DNA from 3 places in the Rhizobium sp. P2_G2 genome. Region 1 is predicted to be linked to each of the others. Evidence: predicted binding sites of a transcription regulator. Region 1 holds the regulator's gene; each other region holds the start of a gene.
The links. Region 1 encodes LexA, which represses DNA repair genes until DNA is damaged. Its sites were predicted from a motif close to TGTTCNNNNTGTGTTCNG; they were not measured.
Positions count from the first base shown of each region.

Region 2: a site for LexA is predicted at 7,960-7,977, ahead of AC1D06_RS03420 (YifB family Mg chelatase-like AAA ATPase). Genes of this name have one in related genera too.
Region 3: a site for LexA is predicted at 843-860, ahead of AC1D06_RS29080 (ImuA family protein). Genes of this name have one in related genera too.

Region 1 is NZ_JBFUFF010000062.1:38,361-41,636, forward strand. It holds gene glmU (bifunctional UDP-N-acetylglucosamine diphosphorylase/glucosamine-1-phosphate N-acetyltransferase GlmU) at 1-1,342, shown strand, start outside; gene lexA (transcriptional repressor LexA) at 1,397-2,116, opposite strand; gene AC1D06_RS29380 (helix-turn-helix domain-containing protein) at 2,449-2,985, opposite strand; partial or broken gene AC1D06_RS29385 (hypothetical protein) at 3,262-3,276, shown strand, end outside.
Region 2 is NZ_JBFUFF010000002.1:205,752-215,128, forward strand. It holds gene rsmI (16S rRNA (cytidine(1402)-2'-O)-methyltransferase) at 1-85, shown strand, start outside; gene AC1D06_RS03380 (YraN family protein) at 82-450, shown strand; gene AC1D06_RS03385 (extracellular solute-binding protein) at 676-2,025, shown strand; gene AC1D06_RS03390 (carbohydrate ABC transporter permease) at 2,147-3,031, shown strand; gene AC1D06_RS03395 (ABC transporter permease subunit) at 3,042-3,956, shown strand; gene ugpC (sn-glycerol-3-phosphate ABC transporter ATP-binding protein UgpC) at 3,970-5,070, shown strand; gene AC1D06_RS03405 (endonuclease/exonuclease/phosphatase family protein) at 5,067-6,053, shown strand; gene gshB (glutathione synthase) at 6,155-7,102, shown strand; gene AC1D06_RS03415 (hypothetical protein) at 7,265-7,498, opposite strand; gene AC1D06_RS03420 (YifB family Mg chelatase-like AAA ATPase) at 8,068-9,377, shown strand, end outside.
Region 3 is NZ_JBFUFF010000061.1:17,555-26,931, reverse strand. It holds gene ku (non-homologous end joining protein Ku) at 1-596, opposite strand, end outside; gene AC1D06_RS29080 (ImuA family protein) at 922-1,683, shown strand; gene AC1D06_RS29075 (Y-family DNA polymerase) at 1,598-3,115, shown strand; gene AC1D06_RS29070 (error-prone DNA polymerase) at 3,112-6,375, shown strand; gene AC1D06_RS29065 (hypothetical protein) at 6,807-7,001, shown strand; gene AC1D06_RS29060 (PAS domain-containing protein) at 7,158-9,377, opposite strand, start outside.

The sequences.
Region 1 (3,276 bases):
GGCAGTGGTGCTGGCGGCAGGCGAGAGCAAGCGGATGAACTCCGCCAAGTCGAAGGTGCTGCACACGATCGGCAACCTGCCGATGATCTCGCACGTGATGCTGGCGCTCGGCCGCAGCGGTGCTGACTGCATCGCGCTGGTCGTTGGCCGCGATGCGGAGCCGGTCGTGGCCGCAGCGTCCGGGTCCGGTATCGAGGTCCGCGCCTTTGAACAGGCCGAGCGGCTCGGCACAGGCCACGCTGTGCTGGCGGCGCGCGGCGAAATCGAAAAGGACTACGATCAGATCCTGGTCGCCTATGGCGACGGGCCTCTGATCGAACCCGCACCGCTGATCGAAGCGCTGGAGAAAGTGCGCGCCGGCTATGATGTCGCGGTCGTCGGCTTCGAAACCGACAAACCCACGGGCTATGGACGCCTGCTTACCAAGGACGGCGAGCTCGTCGCCATCCGCGAGGAAAAGGACGCGACAGAGGCCGAGCGGAAGGTCACCTTCTGCAATAGCGGCATCATGGCGATCGATGGCCGCAAGGCTTTGTCGCTGCTGACGAAAATCACCAATAACAATGTCAAGGGCGAGTATTACGTCACCGACATCATCGAAATCCTCCACCGCGAAGGCGGCAGGGCGGCGACGGTCGAAGCGCCGAGCGACATGGTTGCCGGCTGCAACAACCGGGCGGAACTCGCCGAACTCGAAGCGATCTGGCAGAAGAAGCGCCGTCATCAGTTGATGCTCTCGGGCGTGACGATGATCGCGCCGGAAACCGTCTTCCTGTCGCATGACACGCGGATCGGCCGCGACACTGTGATCGAACCGAATGTCTGGTTCGGTCCCGGCGTCACCGTCGATAGTGACGTCGTCATCCACGCCTTCTCGCATATCGAGGGCGCCCATATTGCGCCAGGCGCAAGCGTTGGTCCGTACGCACGGCTGCGGCCTGGCGCAGACCTGGGCGAAAAGGCCAAGGTTGGCAATTTCTGCGAAGTGAAGAATGCCGCGATCGGCGAGGGCGCCAAGGTCAATCATCTGAGCTATATCGGCGATGCCATCATCGGCGCGCGGGCGAATATCGGCGCCGGCACGATCACCTGCAATTATGATGGCTTCAACAAGTTCGAAACCCGGATCGGCGCCGACGCATTCATCGGCTCGAACAGTGCACTTGTCGCACCGGTGACGATCGGGGCAGGGGCGCTGACCGCCTCCGGCAGCGTGATCACCGAGGATGTTCCGGATGGCGCCGCCGGCTTCGGCCGCGCCCGTCAGGTCAACAAGGAGGGCTATGCGATCGCGATCATGGCGCGCAACAAAGCGCTCAAGGAATCAAAGAAGAAGAAATGATATTAAGCCGACGCAGGCGAGGCTGCTCGCCGCGCGTCAACCGATCGCCGCTTGTCAGTGATAGCGGCGGATGAGTCCGACCAGCTTGCCCTGGACCTTGACGCGATCCGGCCCGAAGATGCGAGTTTCGTAAGCCGGATTCGCGGCCTCAAGCGCAATGGAAGCCCCTTTGCGGCGGAAGCGCTTGAGCGTCGCTTCCTCGTCGTCGACGAGCGCTACGACGATGTCGCCCGGGCTCGCCGTGCTGCCGTTGCGGATGATCACCGTGTCGCCATCGAGGATGCCGGCCTCGATCATCGAATCGCCTTTGACCTCGAGCGCATAATGTTCGCCGCTGCCGAGCATGCCGGCCGGGACGGAAATATCGTGGGTGATGTTCTGGATCGCCGAAATCGGCACACCGGCGGCGATGCGGCCCATAACAGGGATTGCCACCGCTTCACCGGAGTTCTCGTTGGCTGCCGGCTTCGGCGCGGGCGCCGGCTGCACCTTGCCGAGCGAGCCTTCGATGACGCTTGGATTGAAACCCTTCTGCGGCGGCTTGATGCTCGGCGAATAGGCCTCGGGCAGCTTGATGACTTCGAGCGCCCGGGCACGGTTGGGAAGCCGGCGAATGAAACCACGCTCCTCCAATGCCGTGATCAACCGGTGGATGCCGGACTTCGAGGCCAAATCGAGCGCATCCTTCATCTCATCGAACGAAGGGGGCACGCCGGACTCCTTCATCCGCTCATGGATGAACAGTAGAAGTTCCTGTTGTTTTCTCGTCAGCATGGACGTCCCCTTGGGAATCGTGAAACAAATCTCGAACAAACACTATATGTTCCATGTATGTTCCGCAAGGGTTTTAAATATGGTTAACGCGTGGAGGCGCGAAAGATATTTCGGAATGGCTGTCAGAGCTATTCTGGAATGAAAATGGCAACGCACCTTTGTTTTCAAAGGATAATTCGCGGAAAAATAGTGTTACCAATCGCCAGATTGAGCAACACCAAATTCTTCATTCCAGGATAAATATTAAGTCATTGTTTTAAATTAGTTTATTGAGCAACTAGCGGAATTGGTGAACGGAGCATTCTGGCGATTGAGCAACAGATTGAGCAACCCTAGATAATACGCTCGTCCTCCCACCACGGCGGAGGCGGAGCATCGAATTCACCTACGGCATACTCGGTGACCAGTGCTTTGTAGATGTCCTGAGGCTTGATCAAACCGGATTTCAGCCATTTGTCCCGAGATGCCTTGATCCGAGTTACGTACTCACCGACCCAAATGTGGATCGTCGCTAGTTGGTCATCCGTCAACCCGCCAGCAAGCCTCCGGTCGGGTTCGGACTTGGAGTTTGCAAGCTCGTGACGCGTTGCGAGCAATGCTAGCCAGAGATCTTCCTTGTCAATCTCAAGGGGTTTGTCAGTAAGACCGTGTCGCCCGACCGTTTTGGGCTCTCCGCTGCCCGACATCAACCAGTCTAGGGAAACTGTACCTCCAGAGAGCATTTCGGATAGGTATTTTGCTGGCACTGACGCCCGGCGCCTCCATGCCGCAATGGTACTTCTTGATACCCCGAGATAGTCGGCAAGCTCTTGATCCTGCTTGAGATTCAATGCCTGCTTTGCTCTCGCGATTATACCGACGACATCCATGGTGCACAAAATGTCACTTTTCTGTTTGACTAGTGACAAAATGTAACTTACATATTGTCACATGACTAATGTGCACAGGGCGATTTGCAATGCAAGTGGCTGAACGATTTGATTATCCCACGGTGCGCGCCGCCTTTATCATTCGCGGTACCTCTTTTTCCCGCTGGTGCTTAGAAAACGGCGTCTCCAGGGCGTGGGCAATCGCGGTCTTGAACGGAGAACAAGACGGTCCCGCCGCGCGCGCTCTGCGCGCAAGAATAGTGGAGGCCGCTTGCTGTGAGCGGGACTAGC
Region 2 (9,377 bases), on a different contig from region 1:
TGCCAAGGCCGCGGCGGAAGCCGCGCGCCAGACAGGCCTGCCGCGCAAGGAACTCTACCAGCGCCTACTGGAGCTCAAGAGTTGAAGACGCCGCGCTCCGGACATGACCGGCGCAAGGCGCTGCTCATCGGATGGTTGTCGGAATATTACGCCGCCTTTTACCTGATCCTGCGCGGTTACCGCGTCGTCGCCATGCGCTTTCGCGTCAAAACCGGCGAAATCGACATCATCGCCAGGAAGGGCGATCTCGTGGCCTTCGTCGAGGTCAAGGCGCGGCGGATCATCGGCGACGCGATCTTCGCCGTCGATCCGTCGACGCAGCGCCGCATCCGCAATGCCAGCCTCGCCTGGATCGCCCGGCAGCCCGATGCGTCACGCCTCGCCTACCGTTACGATATCGTCGCCGTCACCCCCTGGAGCCGGCCGCAGCATTTCAGCGATGCGTTTTAAAGCTTTTTGACTTACACGCTTCAACTTCGGCCAAGCTTGATCGACGGCGACCCGAAGGCTGGCGGCAAAGCGCTGCAAACGGCCGGACGCTACCCCAACTGAACCTCGCCAACACCATGATATCCGGGATTGTTAGCCGTCATATAAACTTCATTGGCCGGGACAAATCGAAGCCGCTAATAGGGCCTCGCGCAAAAATCTGCGTTTCTCTTTCTCGAGGTTCTCATGCAAGCCAAGCTCCTGGGCGCTGTCAGCGCCTTTCTCGCCGTAGCCTTCCTTGCTGGCCCCGCCGCCGCCGAAAAGACCAAGATCGACTTCTGGTTCGGCAATTCCGGCGATATCGCCAAACGCGTTCAGGAACAGTGCGACCGCTTCAACAAGTCGCAAAACGATTACGAAGTTGTCTGCACCAGCCAGGGCTCGTACGATGCCTCGCTGCAGAACACCATTGCCGCCTACCGCGCCGGCAAGCAGCCGACCATTGCCCAGGTGTCGGATGCCGGTACGCTCGACATCATGCTGTCAGGCGCTTTTTACCCGGCTAACAAGCTGATGAAGGACATGGGCTACACCGTCGACTGGAAGGACTATTTCTCCGGCATCGCTTCCTATTATGCGACGTCGAAGGGCGAAATGTACTCCTTCCCCTTCAACTCCTCGACCGCTCTGCTCTACTGGAACAAGGACGCGTTCGCCAAGATCGGCAAGGATCACGCTCCGGCGACCTGGGAAGAAGCTGGCGAAGACTTCAAGGCGCTGAAGGCAGCCGGCTATGCCTGCCCGCTCGGCTTCAATATTTCGCGTGACGAAGTCTGGCAGTATGAAGAGCAGTTCAACGCCATTCACGGCGAACCTGTCGCCACGAACAAGAACGGCTATGAAGGCCTAGATGCCGAGCTGACCATCAACAAGGGCAAGTGGGTCCAGTTCGTCAGGGATCTGAAAGGCTGGTACGACGCCAAGGAAGCGCTCATCAAGTCCAAGGAAACCGGCCAGACTTTCGTCGAAGCCTTCGCTGCCGGTGATTGCCAGGTCATCCTCACCTCTGTCGGCGACCACGGCAATATCGGCCGCACCGCCAAAGCCGGCATGAACTGGGGCACCGCCATGTTGCCCGTCTACAAGGGCACCGAGCGTCACAGCTCGTTCGTCGGCGGCGCATCGCTCTGGGTGCTGAAGGGCCATTCCGACGCCGAATACAAGGCTGCCGCCGCTTTCTTCAACTTCGTCGCCAAACCGGAAGAAGCGCTGACCTGGTCGACCGTCACGGGCTATATCCCGGTGCGTAATTCCGGCTATCAGTACCTGGTCAAGAACCACTTCTACGACAAGGCGCCCTATGCCGGCCGCGAACTCGCCATCAAGAGCCTGACCGCTTCGCCGGCCAACGACAATGCTCCGCATGGCGTCCGCCTCGGCGGCCTGCTGCAGATCCGCCAGGAAATCTCCAACGCCCTGCAGGACATCTTCATCAACAATGCCGATGTCCAGACGTCGCTCGATGGCGCCGCCGATCGCGGCAACCAGATCCTGCGCCGCTTCCAGGCGACCTATAAGGGCGTCCAGCTGCCGTAAGGCCTCGCGCATCCAGGCCCTATCTGGCGCCAGGGCGCCGGATAGGGCTTCACACGATCTCGGGTCCGGATGCGTTTACCGCGTGTTTCGGACCGTCCTTTAACTCCGATTGAAGCGATTCATGGAAAAGCGCGTCACCTTCTCCTCGACGACGATCGGCCTGCTGTTTGCGGCGCCGATGCTCATCCTGATCTTCATCTTCTTCTACTGGCCGGGCTCGCAGGCGCTCTATTGGGCGTTTACGCTGGAACAGCCGTGGGGCGGCGGCAACCGCTGGGTCGGGTTCGATAATTTCAGGCAGTTGCTGAGCGATCCGATCTACTGGAACTCTATCGTTCGCAGCCTGGTCTTCGGCCTGTCGTCGACCGCCATTTCCATGGTGCTGGCACTGACACTGGCGATCCTTACCGACCGCGAACTGCGCGGCCATAAGCTCTACCGCTCGATCTTCATCTGGCCCTATGCGATCGCCGCACCCGCGCTCGGTCTTGCCTTCCGCTTCATCCTGGCGCCCGAGGCCGGCCTGCTGTCGATCATCAACCATATCTGGCCGGACATCTGGAATCCCGCGCTCGACGGCAAGGACGCGATGATCGCCGTCATCGTCACCTTTTCCTGGAAATATATCGGCTACAATTTCATCTTCTTTCTGTCGGCGCTGCAAGGCATTCCCCGCTCGCTGATCGAGGCTGCCGCCATGGACGGCTCCGGGCCGATGCGCCGCATCTGGGATATCCAGCTGCCGCTGCTGACCCCGACATTGTTCTTCCTGCTCGTCATCAACATCACCGAGAGCTTTCAAGACTCGTTCGGCATTGTCGACGTCATGACGCAAGGCGGGCCGGCCCGCGCCACCGAGCTCATGGTCTATAAGATCTATTTCGACGGCTTCAAAGGGCTCGATTATTCGGGTGCGGCGGCGCAATCGATCATCCTGATGCTGCTCGTCATCCTGCTCACCATTTTCCAGTTCCGCTTCATCGAGCGGCGCGTGCACTATAAGTGAGGGCTGGGCCATGGTCGAACGCACGCCGATCTTCAATTTCATCAGCTATCTGCTGCTGGCGCTCGGGCTGGTCATCGCGCTCTTGCCTTTCGCCATCGTCATCATCGCCTCGACACTTGATCTCAAAGCGGTCAACACGGTGCCGATGCCACTGACGCCGGGATCGCATTTCTGGGAGAACGTCCAGACCGCCTGGGTCCGCGCCGATCTCGGCAACAAGCTCCTGCACAGCGTCATCTTCGCTGCGGCTGTCGGGGCCGGCAAAGTGATCCTGTCGGCCATGGCCGCTTTCTCGATCGTCTATTTCCGCTTTCGTGGCCGCATCGTGATCTTCTGGATGATCTTCATTACTCTGATGCTGCCGCTCGAAGTGCGCATCGTTCCGACCTATTCGATCGCCGCCAACGTGCTGGAACCCTTCCAGGCGATCTCTGATATCACCGGCATCAGCTGGCTCGTCGCCCATCTCTTCGGCATCGAAGTCAAGCTGCAATGGGGGCTATTGAACTCCTATACCGGCCTCGTCCTGCCGCTGGTCGCAACGGCGACCGGCACCTTCCTCTATCGCCAATTCTACCTGACGGTCCCGGAAGAGTTGGCCGAAGCCTCGAAAATGGATGGCTCAGGGCCGATCCGGTTCTTCTGGGATATCCTGATGCCACTGTCGCGCTCGAACATGATCGCGCTTTTCACCATCATGTTCGTCTGGGCCTGGAATCAATATCTCTGGCCGCTGCTGATCACCACAGATCCCAAATTCGGCATCGCCGTCACCGAACTCAAGACGCTGATCCCGTCCGAATTCGGCCTGCCGGACTGGAACGTGGCGATGGCTGGCACGCTGATCATCATGTCGCCGCCGCTCATCCTCGTCATCCTGATGCAGCGCTGGTTCGTGCGCGGCCTTATCTCCACCGAAAAGTGAAAGGATTCTGGCCTTGGCACCAATCTCCCTGCGTGGCGTCAAAAAGAGCTACGGCAAGAATGCCGTCGTCCATGGCGTCGATCTCGAAATCCAGTCGGGCGAATTCGTCGTCTTCCTCGGACCGTCCGGCTGCGGCAAGTCGACCCTGCTCAGGATGGTCGCCGGACTGGAGGAAATTTCCGCCGGCGAAATCTCCATTGCCGGCCGCGTGGTCAACAAGCTCGAACCTCGCGAGCGCGGCTGCGCCATGGTGTTCCAGAACTATGCGCTCTATCCGCATATGACGGTGGCCGAGAATATCGGCTACGCATTGAAGGTCGCCGGCGTCTCCAGGGCCGAGCGCACCAAGCGCGTCGCCGACGTGGCCAAGTCGCTCAATCTCGAACCCTTCCTCGACCGTCGCCCGGCGGCACTCTCCGGCGGCCAACGCCAGCGCGTCGCCATGGGTCGTGCGATCGTGCGCGAGCCGGTCGCCTTTCTGTTCGACGAACCGCTTTCCAATCTCGACGCCAAGCTGCGCGTGTCGATGCGCGGCGAGATCAAGCAATTGCAGAAGCGGCTCGGCACGACCGCGATCTACGTCACCCATGACCAGACCGAAGCAATGACGCTGGCCGACCGCCTCGTCGTGCTCAACAAGGGCCTGGTCGAGCAGATCGGCAGCCCGCTGGAAGTCTATCACAAGCCGGCTTCGACCTTTGTCGCGGGCTTCATCGGCTCACCGGCGATGAACCTGGTCAATGCCGAGAATGGCCCTGACGGCATTCGCATCGGTGATCAGTCAGTGCCCGCCAGCGCCGGTGCCCCGAAAGAACCAAAGCTGATCGTCGGCTTCCGTGCCGAGGATGCAAAGGCCTCGCTCGATATCGAAGGCCGGATCGCGTTCCATCTTGATTATGTCGAGGAACTCGGCGCCCAGCGTCTGCTGCATGGCACGGTCGGTGGGCAGCAGATCACGGTCGCCGCCCCCTCGGCCCAGCCGTTCGGCGAGCGCATGGGCCTGACGATCGCGACCGACCATTTTCACTATTTCTCTGCCACTGATGGCAAGCGCATCGCCGGCAGCCCGATCCCGGCGGCGGATATCGCCGCAGTCCAGGCGCAGGTGCAATGATCCGTGCCGCAGTTTCCGCCCTCGATGTGATTTCGCTCGAAGAGCGCGCCCAGCTGGTTGGTCCCAAAACCGTCGAAGCGCATGATGCGATCATGAGCCGGCTCGGCGCGATGGGCACGGTCGAGACCGGCGGATCGCCGTCCCGCACCCTGCCGCTCGCCTTCCCGTTCAACGTCTCCGCCTGGAACCTGGAACGCTGCCTGTTCGTCGAGGATAGCGCCGCGCATGTAGAAAAGAGCGAACCAGCCGTCGTATTGCTGTCCGAGATGGACAATGGCATGGCCCGCACCGCCCAGCGCCATACGACCGCAGATTTGGCGAGCGCGATGCGCATGGCCTATGCCTATGGCGTCGAATTCCTGGAAATGGGCCTCGGCTCGGACACCGAGCGTGGTTTCTGCCGCGACAGCATCAACGAGAAAGGTTTCCACGGCAACGGCCTTGTCTCCTCCGTGCCGATCGAGCAGCCGTTCATGGTCCGCCTCTTGGGCGAGCGTCTGTGGCGCAACGATGCCGATCAGCCACGCATCGGCGAACGCTGCGCCGTCGGCGGCCTGATCTCCACCGAAGCAGGGCCTTTCGTCGCCGTCTCCGTGCATCTCGAAAGCGCCACCACGGCCGCTTATCGCGAGCGGCAGACGAAGGAACTGATTGACGAAATCGAAGCCGCCTTCCCTGCCCTGCCGATCCTCATCGGCGGCGATCTCAACACCGGCAACCACGCCGGCGGCGATTTCGAGGCCGAGGGCCTGTTTCCGATGAGCGCTACGCGTGGCTTCACCCGCCATGGCGGCCCGATCGAACAGATGACGACGCGGCCGAGCCTGATCACCCACTGGCCGGAACGCGCGATGAAGCTTGACTGGTTCCTGTCGCGCGGCCTGATCATCGGCCATTCGGAGATCACGCCTTCGCTCGATGGGACCGGCCGGCCGCTCTCCGACCACGACCACATCACCTGCCGCATCGACGGCTTCGCCTGATCCCAGACTGGCTAGCCAGACCGGCTGGCCGGATGGGCTTGCCAGACCGGCGTGCCCGTCCTACATCATCCGCACGCATTCAGGGGCAGGAGAGCATTCCCATGGCAAAGATCAAGAACGTCGCCGTGCAGATGGACCATGTGTCCTCGATCAACATCACCGGCGATTCCACCTTTGCCATGAGCCTCGAAGCTCAGACCCGCGGCTACAATCTCTTCCACTATACGCCAAGCCGCCTCTCCATGCGCGACGGCAAGATTATCGCCACTGTCGAGCCGATGACGCTGCGCGATGTCAAGGGCGACCACTATACGCTCGGCGCGCCGGAGCGCGTGGATCTGTCGACGATGGATGTGGTGCTGCTCCGCCAGGACCCGCCCTTCGACATGGCCTATATCACGTCGACGCATCTGCTGGAGCGCATCCATCCGAAGACGCTCGTGGTCAATGATCCCAACTGGGTGCGCAATTCGCCGGAAAAGATCTTCGTCACCGAATTCGCCGACCTGATGCCGAAGACGCTGATCACCCGCGATCCCGCGGAGATCGCCGCCTTCCGTGCCGAAATGGGCGACATCATCCTGAAGCCGCTTTACGGCAATGGCGGCGCCGGCGTCTTTCACTCGTCGCGTGACGACCGCAATTTCACCTCACTGCTCGAAATGTTCAACCAAATGTTCCGCGAACCGTTCATCGCCCAGCAATACCTGCCCGACGTCCGCAAAGGCGACAAGCGCATCATCCTGATCGACGGCGAGCCCGCCGGCGCCATCAACCGCGTGCCGTCCGAGACCGACAGCCGCTCCAACATGCATGTCGGCGGCCGGGCTGAAAAGACTGAACTCACCGAACGCGAACAGGAAATCTGCCGCCGCATCGGCCCCGCGCTCCGTGAACGCGGCTTCATCCTCGTAGGCATCGATGTGATCGGGGATTATATGACCGAGATCAACGTGACCTCGCCGACCGGCATCCGCGAAGTGCGGAAATTCGGCGGTGCCGATATTGCGGCATTGTTCTGGGATGCTGTCGAGAGACGGCGGGGTTGAGGGCAATCGCGGCGGTTCCACGGCCGCCTCTGCTGCCGCTTTAAAATTCTCTGCAAACTTGCTGCGCCGGCCTACAATTTTGTTCGCTTGTCGTTCTTTTTTGTCACTTGGCCTGCCGAAATCTGCAAGATCGGAAGCGGCTGTCGCAGCCGTGGTCGGTGATTACTTAGGCAGCATGTTCCGACCTGCGCCCCTGATGGCCAAGCTCGCGTCCGACATGCTTACGAGCAGGCCGGCCGCAATGGCGCTGTCGAGTGCCTTCGTATAGTCGGCCCCCTTGAGCAGGTGTCTCCTCGCATGGCTCTCCACGGCGCTTCTCGTAGCAGTGGGGGACACGCCGTAGCGGCGGTTATAAAAGGCATCCAGAATGATTTGGTGTTGTTCGTTGAATTTCACAATGATTCTCCAATCACAAAATCTCTATCATAAATTGAACTACTTGGATATGGACAAAGTTAAGGGTGTTGACTATGAAGCAAAATGGTATCAAGCCGATTTATAGCAGCCTTGTTCATACCACGCTCCGTTTCCGCCGTTGGCAAATTAGCTGTTCGTCGGGTGGCCGGTGGTGGCAGCGCGCGGTGGACGACTTCCCCGGACGTTGACGAGATGTTCACTCATCTCGTGCCGATTTCTGGCGTTGCATCAAGCACAACAGCATCCATGTCGCTGAAGACGCTCATGCGCCGTCACTATGCGACGGGGCCGGCTGCCATCAAGCCGGCCGAAAACTCAAAGTGCCCGGCAACATTACAATTGCGATGCTGACCTGCCATCGGTAATTTCCCCCAAGGTGGTTTGGTGTCCGCCCTTGGTAAGAACGGTGTTTTAGGCCAGACACCAGCGGGATAGATTTTTGTTCGTTCATTGTTCTTGTTTTATTCCTTGACCTGTGTTTAGCTGCAAGCTGTTGACGTTGACCAGGGAAAGTTGTTTCACGGCAGCATTGAGCAGGGACAGGCCGCATGGTTGGAAGAGTCAGGACGGTTGCATTTCAGGGCATTGAGGGCGTGCCGGTGGATGTGCAGGTGATGTTCGGGCCGGGTAAGATCGCCGTGCAGATCGTCGGACTCCCGGACAAGGCCGTGGCTGAGAGCCGTGAACGGGTGCAGGCCGCCATTCATGCCTCCGGCCTTGCGATGCCGCCGAAAAGGCTGACGGTCAATCTGGCGCCGGCTGATTTGCCCAAAGAGGGTAGTCATTTTGATTTGCCGATTGCGCTGGCGATCATGGCGTCACTTGGCGCGGTGCCGGCTGATGCGTTGGCGGAATTTCTGGTCATCGGCGAGCTCAATCTCGATGGCACGATCGGTCCGGTCGCAGGTGTGCTACCGGCGGCGATCGCGGCCAATGCGATGAACCGGGGCCTGATCTGCCCGCATGAATGCGGACCGGAGGCGGCCTGGGCCGGGCCAGGCTTCAATATCCTAGCTCCGCGCAGCCTGATCGGGCTGGCAAACCATTTCCGCGGCACGCAGGTGTTGACCCGACCCGAGCCTGCGGTCCGCCAGAATCCGGCCAATCTCCCCGATCTCGCCGACATCAAGGGCCAGGAAAGCGCCAAGCGGGCGCTGGAGGTCGCGGCGGCTGGCGGGCATAATCTGTTGATGGTCGGGCCGCCCGGTTCGGGCAAGTCGATGCTGGCGCAGCGTCTGCCCTCGATCCTGCCGCCGCTGACATCAGGCGAATTGCTTGACGTGTCGATGATCCACTCGATCGCCGGCCAGCTTTCCGGCGGCAAGCTGTCGGACCGGCGGCCGTTCCGGGCGCCGCATCATTCCGCCACCATGGCGGCGCTCATCGGTGGTGGAATGAAAGCGCGGCCGGGAGAGGCGTCGCTCGCGCATAATGGCGTGCTTTTCCTCGATGAATTGCCGGAATTCCACCCGCAGGCGCTCGATGCGCTGCGGCAGCCGCTTGAAACCGCCGAATGCGTCATCGCCCGCGCCAACCATCATGTCAGCTACCCCGCCAGGATCCAGCTGATCGCGGCGATGAATCCCTGCCGCTGCGGCATGGCGGGCGAGCCGGGGCATACCTGCCAAAGAGGTCCGCGTTGCGTCAGTGACTATCAGGGCCGGATCTCCGGGCCGCTGCTCGACCGCATCGATATTCGCGTCGACGTGCCGGCCGTCTCGGCCTTCGACCTGATCCGCCCGGCAGCGGCCGAGTCGAGCGCGGTCGTTGCCAAGCGCGTCGCCAATGCGCGGCAATTGCAGCGCGACCGCTTCATCGCCGCCGGCCAGCCGGAGACGGATTGCAATGCCCGGTGCTC
Region 3 (9,377 bases), on a different contig from region 1:
GTTATGATGTGTTGCGCCAAGTCGAGCATCTCGCCCTGGATCGTCAGATCGGGCACGGCCGCAAAAGCGGCCTTCGCCGATCTGACCTCGTAGTCATAGTTGAGCGTCGTCGCGATAAGACCTCGGTCATGTGCCCTGATGAGCAATGTCCTCGCCCTTCGGAACAGCACCGCCTTGGCGATCGCTGCCGCTTTCGCCGCCTTCAATCCGTCACGGATCGCCATATAGGCGTCGAGTGCCGTACGGTCGGAAGGAGCCAGGAAGTAAGGCTTGTCGAAATAAACGTCGTCAATGCTCGTACAGTCGATGAATGCCTCGACTTTCAGCGTCTTTTCCCCCGCCGGCACTGCCGAGGCGACCTCTTCCGGCGTCAGCGTGATGAACCGCCCATCGTCGATCTCGTAACCCTTGATCTGATCTTCCTTCGGAACCGGCCTTCCGGTTTCGAGGTCTACATATTCGCGCTTGACGCGGTTTCCCGTGGACCGGTTGATCGTCGAAAACGCGATGCGCTCGGACGTCGAGACGGCGGTGTAGAGGGCGACCGGGCATGCGACGCCGCCGAAACTGAGGAAGCCCTTCCATTGTGCCCGCATTTTGCCAACTCCGTCGCTGCCGACTCTCAACTCATCCGAGTCAAGCGAATCACTTCGCGAATCGTTCCGATTCGAAAAACGAATCTTTTTCAGTGCCTTAGCCAGCGCGTTAGCACTACCATCGCGATTCCCCACAAGTTTTTGATTCGGCTTCGAATCCATGGCACGAAAGCCATTACGATTGGAGCGCGCTCAGACGACGTGGGATTTTATTCCTGCTTATCGCTCTTGACTCTCTAATGTTTAGGGAACAGAACACGAACAAAGACACTCCTACGCCGACATGACGTCGACCCCCACACGAACCCAGGAGGTCCCGTGAACGATGGTGCACGCCCGTACATCCCGCATCGTGGAGAGCCTCCGCGAGCAGATCGCTCGGCTCGAGGGCGCAGGAGCACGGCCGGCGGCGGCGTTGCCATTCGGTGTGAGCGGGATTGACGACAGGTTGCCCGGCGGTGGACTTGCATACGGGGCGATCCATGAAGTCGCCGGCGGAGGTGCGGGGACCGTCGATGGCGCGGCCGCGGCGCTCTTCGCCGCCGGGATCGCTGCGCGGACGAAAGGCAAGGTGTTGTGGTGTCTTTCAAGGCCGGACCTCTTCGCCCCGGCCGTAGCGCAGGCGGGACTGCACCCGGAGAGGGTGATCTATTGCGAGGCAGGCCGCGAAGAGGACGTGCTCGCGTCCTTCGAAGAGGGCCTTCGGCACGGAGGCCTCGGCGTGGTCGTCGCCGAAATTGTCCGGTTGCCGATGCCCGTGTCGCGGCGTCTGCACCTTGCCGCGGAAAAGGCTGGCTCAATGGGCATCGCTTTGCGACGCTGGCGTCGGCAGAACGAAGCTTCCGATTACGGGCAACCGACGGCGTCAACGACACGGTGGCGCGTCAGCGTCCTGCCCTCCGAGCCATTGCCAGCGCCGGGTGTGGGGCGACCGCGCTGGTTAGTCGAATTGTTGAGAGTGCGCGCGGGCGAAAGTTGCGAATTCCGCGTCGGAGCATGCGATGGCAAGGGTCGTCTCGATCTATTTTCCGAATCTCTCGATCGACAGGATCAGGCGCGTCATGTCACCGGACGTGCTTCCCGCTGACCGCCCCGTCGTGGTGATCGAGAGAATAGGGTCACGACGCCTCGTCCGCGCCGCAGACGGCATCGCGCGTGCTTTGGGCGTGAGGCCGGGAATGGCGGCGAGCAAGGCGCAAGCATTGGCGGCGAATGTCGTGATGATAGACGACGACCCGGAGGAAGACAGACTTAGCCTCGATCGCCTGGCGCTTTGGCTGCTCAGGAATTACACTCCGATCGTCACGACCGACGGGATCGACGGTTTGGTGATGGACACCGAGGGTGCCGATCATCTCCGCGGCGGTGAACACCTCATGCTGTCGGAGATCGTCAATCGCCTGCGTGGCCGAGGATTGTCGGCAAGGGCCGCCGTCTCGGACACCTGGGGCGCTTCCCACGCGATCGCTCGCGCATCGTCGGAAGAGACGACGGTAGTGCCCTCGGGGTGTGTAAAAGACGCCGTGGTTCGCCTGTCAGTCGCCTCCCTTCGGCTCGATCAGCAGACGGTCAACACGCTGCGCGTTCTTGGAATAGACACAGTCGCGGAACTGGCGGCGCTGCCGCGGGCAAATTTGGCTCTGCGCTTCGGTCCGGAACCCGGCAGGCGATTGGACCAGATGTTCGGCCGAACGGCGGAGCCGATCGAGCCCATTCGGCCGCCTGAGATCGTGGAAGTGCACCATTCATTCGCGGAACCGATCGGAGCGGCAGAGACGATCGCCAAGTATGTCCGTCGCCTCGTTCGGCAGCTATGCCTTGTCCTCGAGACGAAGGCCCTCGGCGTCAAACGCGCCGATCTGCTTGCGACGCGTGTCGACAACAGCGTGCAATCGCTCAGGATCGGCACGGCCAGGCCAGTCCGTGACCAGCCGTGGCTCATTAAACTGCTGTGCGACCGCATAGAACGCATCGATCCAGGGTTTGGGATCGAACGATTGAGCCTTGCTGCTATCGTTGCGGAGCCACTATGGGAGACACAAGAAGCCACCGATCTCATCGATGAGTCGCAGCCGGAAATCGGTCCCCTGGTTGACGTCCTGGGCAACCGCGGCCAGCGCCTCTACCGCCTCGCTCCATTTCCAAGCGATGTTCCCGAGCGGTCGGTTCAGGTCCTGCCGCCGCTCGCCGAGGAAACGGGAGCAGACTGGCCAATCGGATGGCCGAGACCCGCGCGATTGCTGGCGAAGCCGGAAGAGATCGAGGTCTTGGCGTTGCTTCCGGACCATCCGCCGGTCGCGATAACCTGGCGCGGAAAGCGCAGGCACGTTCGCGTCGCTGACGGCCCGGAGCGCATCTTCGGAGAGTGGTGGCGACGCGACCGCGAATACGACGCTGTCCGCGACTACTACATCGTTGAAGACGACAGAGGCGAGCGGCTCTGGATTTTCCGCTCCGGCGACGGCGTCGACGGCGCGACCGGGTCCCGTAAATGGTTCGTACACGGGATATTCGGATGAGATACGCCGAACTCCAGGTCACGACGCACTTCTCGTTCCTGAGGGGTGCCAGCTCCGCCGAGGAACTGTTCGCGACGGCGGAAGCCCTCCGCATCGATGCCCTCGGCGTAGTCGATCGCAACAGCCTTGCTGGCATCGTCCGCGCATGGGAGGCGGCGAAGACGACGGGCGTGCGGCTGGTCGTCGGCTGCAGGCTGGACCTGGCGGACGGCTTCTCACTTCTTGTCTACCCGACTGATCGGCCAGCCTATTCACGGCTCTGCCGACTTCTTTCGCTTGGGAAGGGACGCGGCGGCAAGGGGAACTGCATTCTGGGACTGGACGACGTCGCACTCTATCAGGAGGGCCTGATCGGAGTCTTCGTCCCGGAGGAGGCGGATGAGGAATGCGTCGTAAGGCTTCGGAAGGTCGCCCGGCTGTTCGGAAACAGGTGCTATCTTGCGCTCACATTGCGACGTCGCCCAAACGACCGGGTCCGCCTTCATCATCTTTCGAAAATGGCAAACAGCCTGGCCGTGAAGACCGTCGTGACAAACGATGTCCTTTTCCATGATCCAGGGCGTCGCCAGCTTCAGGATGTTGTGACCTGCATCCGCAACGGATGCACGATCGACAACCTGGGTTTCAGGCGCGAACGCCATGCCGACCGATATTTGAAGACCCCGGAAGAGATGTGGCGTCTGTTCAACGCTTATCCAGAGGCCCTTGAGCGGACGCGCGAGGTCGTTGATCGGTGCCGCTTCGACATGGGCGAACTGGAATACCAATACCCCGAAGAAGCCATCGTACCGGGCCTGACTGCGCAGCAGTCGCTGGAGCGGTTCACCTGGCAGGGCGTTGCCACGAGATATCCGGAAGGGCTGCCCGCCCATGTCGAAAAGACGATCCGCCACGAGTTGTCGTTGATCGAGACAATGAAATACGCCCCGTACTTCCTGACGGTGTTTTCGATCGTCAGGTTCGCCCGCTCGCGGGGCATCCTGTGCCAAGGCCGGGGATCGGCGGCAAACTCCGCCGTTTGCTATGTGCTCGGCATCACCTCGATTGACCCCGAGACCAATGATCTCCTTTTCGAGCGTTTCGTCAGCCAGGAGCGGAATGAGCCGCCTGACATAGACGTGGACTTCGAGCATGAGCGGCGCGAGGAGGTCATCCAATGGATTTATGACACCTATGGCCGCCACAGGGCAGCGCTTTGCTCGGCAGTCGCAAGGTACCGAGCCAAGGGCGCGCTGCGTGACGTCGGCAAAGCTCTGGGCCTGCCCGAGGACATGATCCGCCAGCTATCGGCTGGTGTCTGGGGTTGGAGCAAGGAGGGCATCACAGAGGCTCAGGTCAAGGAAGCGAACCTGACGCTGGCCGATCGACGTCTTCGATTGACCCTGGAACTCGCCCAGCAGTTGCTCGGTGCGCCGCGGCATTTGAGCCAGCATCCCGGTGGATTCGTCCTGACCCAGGACCGGTTAGATGACCTGGTCCCGATCGAACCGGCCGCGATGAGGGACCGCCAGGTCGTCGAATGGGACAAGGATGACGTCGACGCCCTGAAATTCATGAAGATGGACGTGCTCGCCTTGGGAATGCTGACATGCATGGCGAAGTCTTTCGACCTGCTCCGGCAGCACAAGGACGTCGATCTCGACCTGGCCAAAATCGAGCAGGAAGACCCGCCGACCTACCAAATGATCAGACGGGCTGACACCTTGGGCACCTTTCAGATCGAGAGCCGGGCGCAGATGTCGATGTTGCCGCGGCTGGCCCCGAGGACGTTCTACGACCTCGTCATTCAAGTAGCGATCGTACGTCCCGGTCCGATCCAGGGTGACATGGTCCATCCCTATTTACGCCGGCGGCAGGGCCTCGAGGCGGTCGACTACCCGACGCCGGAACTCAAGGCGGTACTTGGCAAGACCTTGGGGGTGCCGCTGTTTCAGGAGTCGGCGATGAAGGTTGCCATGGTCTGCGCCGGCTTCACGGCAGGCCAGGCGGATCAACTGCGGCGGAGCATGGCGACTTTCAAGTTCACCGGCGGCGTCAGCAAATTCAAGACTCCGCTCATCGAAGGGATGGTCAACAAGGGCTACAGCCGCGAATTCGCCGAGAAGACGTTTTCGCAGTTGGAAGGATTTGGGTCGTATGGTTTCCCCGAGAGCCACGCTGCGTCATTCGCGCTCATCGCCTATGCCTCGGCCTACATCAAATGCCATTTCCCGGATGTCTTTTGCGCCGCCTTGCTCAATTCTCAACCCATGGGTTTTTACGCTCCGGCGCAGATCGTTCGCGACGCCCGCGAGCACGGTGTCGAAGTGCGTCCGGTCTGCGTCAACCGCTCGCGATGGGACTGCACGCTTGAGCCAATCGCGAACTCCACGCGGCACGCGGTCCGCCTCGGATTCTCACGCGTCGCCGGACTGGCAGAAATGGACGCCGCGAGGATCGCGGTCGCTCGCGGGGAGGAGCCGTTTGCGTCCGTCGATGACGTCTGGCGACGTTCGGGTGTGCCCGCGGCGAGTTTGGTCAGGCTCGCGGAAGCGGACGCGTTCCGGCCGTCGCTCGGGCTACAGCGCCGCGAAGCGCTCTGGGCGATCAAAGCTTTGCGCGACGAACCGCTCGAACTCTGGACGGCCGCCGCCGAACGCGAGCGCAAAACAGTTCAGGAACTCGACGAGCCGGACGTAACCTTGAAAGCGATGACAGCCGGCAGCGAGGTCGTACAAGACTATAGCCACACTGGTCTCACGCTGCGCGACCACCCGATTTCCTTCCTTCGCCGAGACCTTTCGGCACGAAACATAGTGACATGCCGGGAGGCCATGTCGTCGCGCGACGGACGGTGGTTGATGGCCGCAGGACTCGTGTTGGTCCGGCAGCGGCCCGGCTCCGCGAAGGGCGTCCTGTTCATCACGATCGAGGATGAAACCGGAGTGGCCAACATCGTCGTTTGGCCGAAGGTATTCGAGCGACGCCGGAGCATCGTTCTCTCCGCGCCCTTGCTTGCGATCAATGGCAGAATTCAGCGTGAGGGTCAGGTGGTCCATCTGGTTGCGCAACAGATTTTCGACCTGTCTTCGGATTTGAGCAGTCTCTCCGGACGCGACGCCGAATTCAGGTTGCCGCACGGCAGGGGCGACGAGTTCCACAACGGCAGTCCGGCGCTCGACCCTCGCGATAAACCGAAACCGACGATGCAGGCGCGGGACATATTGGTGCCGGATTTGCACATCGACTCCCTGCGCATCAAAAGCCGCAATTTTCAGTGATTCTTTTCTAACTTGCGCCGCCAATTCGAGCGATCCGATTCACATTTCGCTTTCAAGTTGATGCGATAAATCGCGCCACTCAAACAGGGATATCGATCTCGAATGCGTTCCTCCTTCGCAGCATTCAGCTTGCCGTGGTTCGCCATTGGCTTTCTTGCGCTGTGTTTCTGGTGGCGTTGGTGGTTATTGGGCCCTGTCGCAAAGTTTTCCTGTTAACGCCACTTTGGTGATTTGGCGATGAAAAGACGCTGCGATTTGTTGGAGTGCTGCAGTATGGCGCAGTGCCCGCGCGGCAAAGGATACGGGAACACTGGAGGAGCAGCTCGACGAAGGCCTGGAATCGTCCTTCCCGGCGAGCGATCCCGTTTCCGCCGCTTCCAGCACGATCCCGGGCAGAGGACCTGCCGGACCGAAGACCGACGGTTGAGCCTGTGGGAAAGCGTGATGACGGCCCTGTCAACATACCGGAACTTCGCGATCTCATCGACGTGAAGGTGATGGAAATCATCAAAGGCGCAAAGCATGGCGATTGGGGGCGGGAGGAAGTGCTCCTCGCGATTGAAGATTGCCTTGCTTATCGCTGGCCAAAACGGAGTGATCTTGCCGCAGATATCTCAGATATCTGAAAGCCCGCGACAGGACACCTGAGGCGTTGGGCTTGTCATCGTGATTGCTCCAAGGGGAGTGCCGTGGTCCGCTTCCCGGGCGGCCCAGAGGCCCGGCCGCGCTGAAGCTCCCAAGCTTTTGCAGCGTTGCCCCGCCGGCTCGACGCCGAAACGCCGTCACGCGGCAGTCAATATTTCCCGGACCTTTTGAGCGAGATCATCGATGGCGAAGGGCTTGGTGATCATCTCCATCCCAGGCGCCAGAAAATCGGCGCGTGAGGCCGCCATCGCAGCATATCCGGTGATGAACAATACTTTCAGCGACGGGCGCGCGGCAATGGCCATCTCTGCAAGCTGCCTGCCGTTAAGACCCGGCAATCCCACATCGGAAATCAACAGGTCGATGCGTGCCCGGCCTTCGATGATGGGCAGCGCTTGGCTGCCATCCGTCGCTTCGATGACCCGATATCCAAGTTCCTTGAGCACGTCCGCGACGAGCATGCGAACAGAACTGTCATCTTCGACGACCAGCACCGTCTCGCCTTCGCCGCGCGGTGGACTGACATCCACATTGGCCGTGGCATCCTGGAAGGCCGCTTCATCGAGACTGCCCGGCAAGTAGAGTTTTATCGTGGTTCCGAGGCCGAGCTGGCTATAGATGCGAACATGGCCCCCCGACTGCTGCGCAAAGCCATATATCATCGACAGGCCGAGGCCGGTTCCCTGACCGATTGGCTTGGTGGTGAAAAACGGATCAAAGGCCTTTTCAATTGTCTCTCGCGACATGCCGATGCCGGTGTCGCTGACTGCCAATGTTACGTAGCTGCCGGGTTTGAGGGTTTCGCCCCTGGCCAGATCGCCCTCCGACAGAACGACATTGGCGGTTTCGATGGTTAGCTTGCCTCCGTCCGGCATCGCATCACGCGCATTGATGACGAGGTTGAGAATTGCGCTTTCCAGCTGATTGGCGTCGGTGACCGCCTTCCAGGTATCAGGTGGTGCACTGATCAACAGTTCCACCTGTTCGCCGAGCGTGCGCCGGAACAGATCTTCCATCGAGCCGATCAGCTCGGTGACATCCACCGCTTGGCGGTCGAGCGACTGGCGCCGCGAAAATGCCAGCAACCGGTGCGTTAGCGAGGCTGCACGCTGCGCCGAGGTGGTGGCCGCATCGATAAACTTATCGAGTTCATCCAGGCGCCCGGCAGCGATCCTCCTCTTGATCATCGACAGTGCGCCGATCACGCCGGTGAGCATATTATTGAAGTCATGGGCAATGCCGCCGGTCAACTGACCCACAGCTTCCATCTTCTGCGCCTGACGCAACTGGGCTTCGGTATCTTCAAGCACCGCCTGCTGTTCTTTCTCGACGGTCACGTTGCGCCCGTAGGCATAGACGCGGTCCTCTTCCCGCGAGGTCATCCAGGAAATGATCCGTTGCGATCCATCTTTGTGGGTGAGGCGTATTTCGAGTTCGGAGTGCGTTTGCTCGATTGCCTCCCGCAAATTCCCCCGGACCAGGTCGCGATCGTTAGCCCAGACGAAGTCGATCATGCGGCTGCCAACAACCTCGTCGATGGGGTGACCAAGGATTTCGGACCAGGCCGGGCTGACATCGCGGAACACACCATCTGTGCCAATCACGACAATCAGGTCGCGCGAGTTCTTCCATACGCGATCGCGCTCACGCAGGCTTTCTCGCGCGATTTCGGCCAGAGCCAGGTTGGCTCGCCGCAGGCTTTCCTGGGTTTGCTTGGCGTGCGTGATATCGAAGATCACGCCCATATAGCGACGACCGCTCGATTCGATGTCGTCGACATACTCACCGCGGCGGGCGAGCCAGCGTTCCTGACCATCGTCGGCACGCCGAACACGAAACTCGATACTCGTCTCGCTTTGAACACCGTTGGGGTCGCTGAGGTCGATGATTGGATCGTCATCAGGATGTATCAAACCGTTGAGGGTCCGAATCTGCAGGATCTTCGTCGGATGCAGACCGAACAGCCGACAGAATTGCTCAGAGACATTGAGTGTTCCGTAGCCGACGATGTGCTCGAACGTGCCGATCCCACCTGCAAGCTGTGCGATGCGAAGCTGTTCATTGGCTCGCTTCTGTTCGGTGATGTCGACGAGCATCCCGGTAAATCTGACCGGCCGGTCGTCTTCATCAAGGACGGCGCGACCGCTGGCGTGGACCCAACGATAGCCGCCGTCGTTGCGCAGCACTCTGTACTCTTTGGAGAACACTTCGGAGCCGGCCAAAATCCCCGCGACAGCGAGTTTCACGCGCTTGAGATCATCTGGATGAATGGAGGCAAAAAAGCGGTCTGTGGGCACGCCATCCGCAAGTGCCACAGGGTCCTGGTTGGTGATCGCTGCAAACCGGGCGTCGGCAAC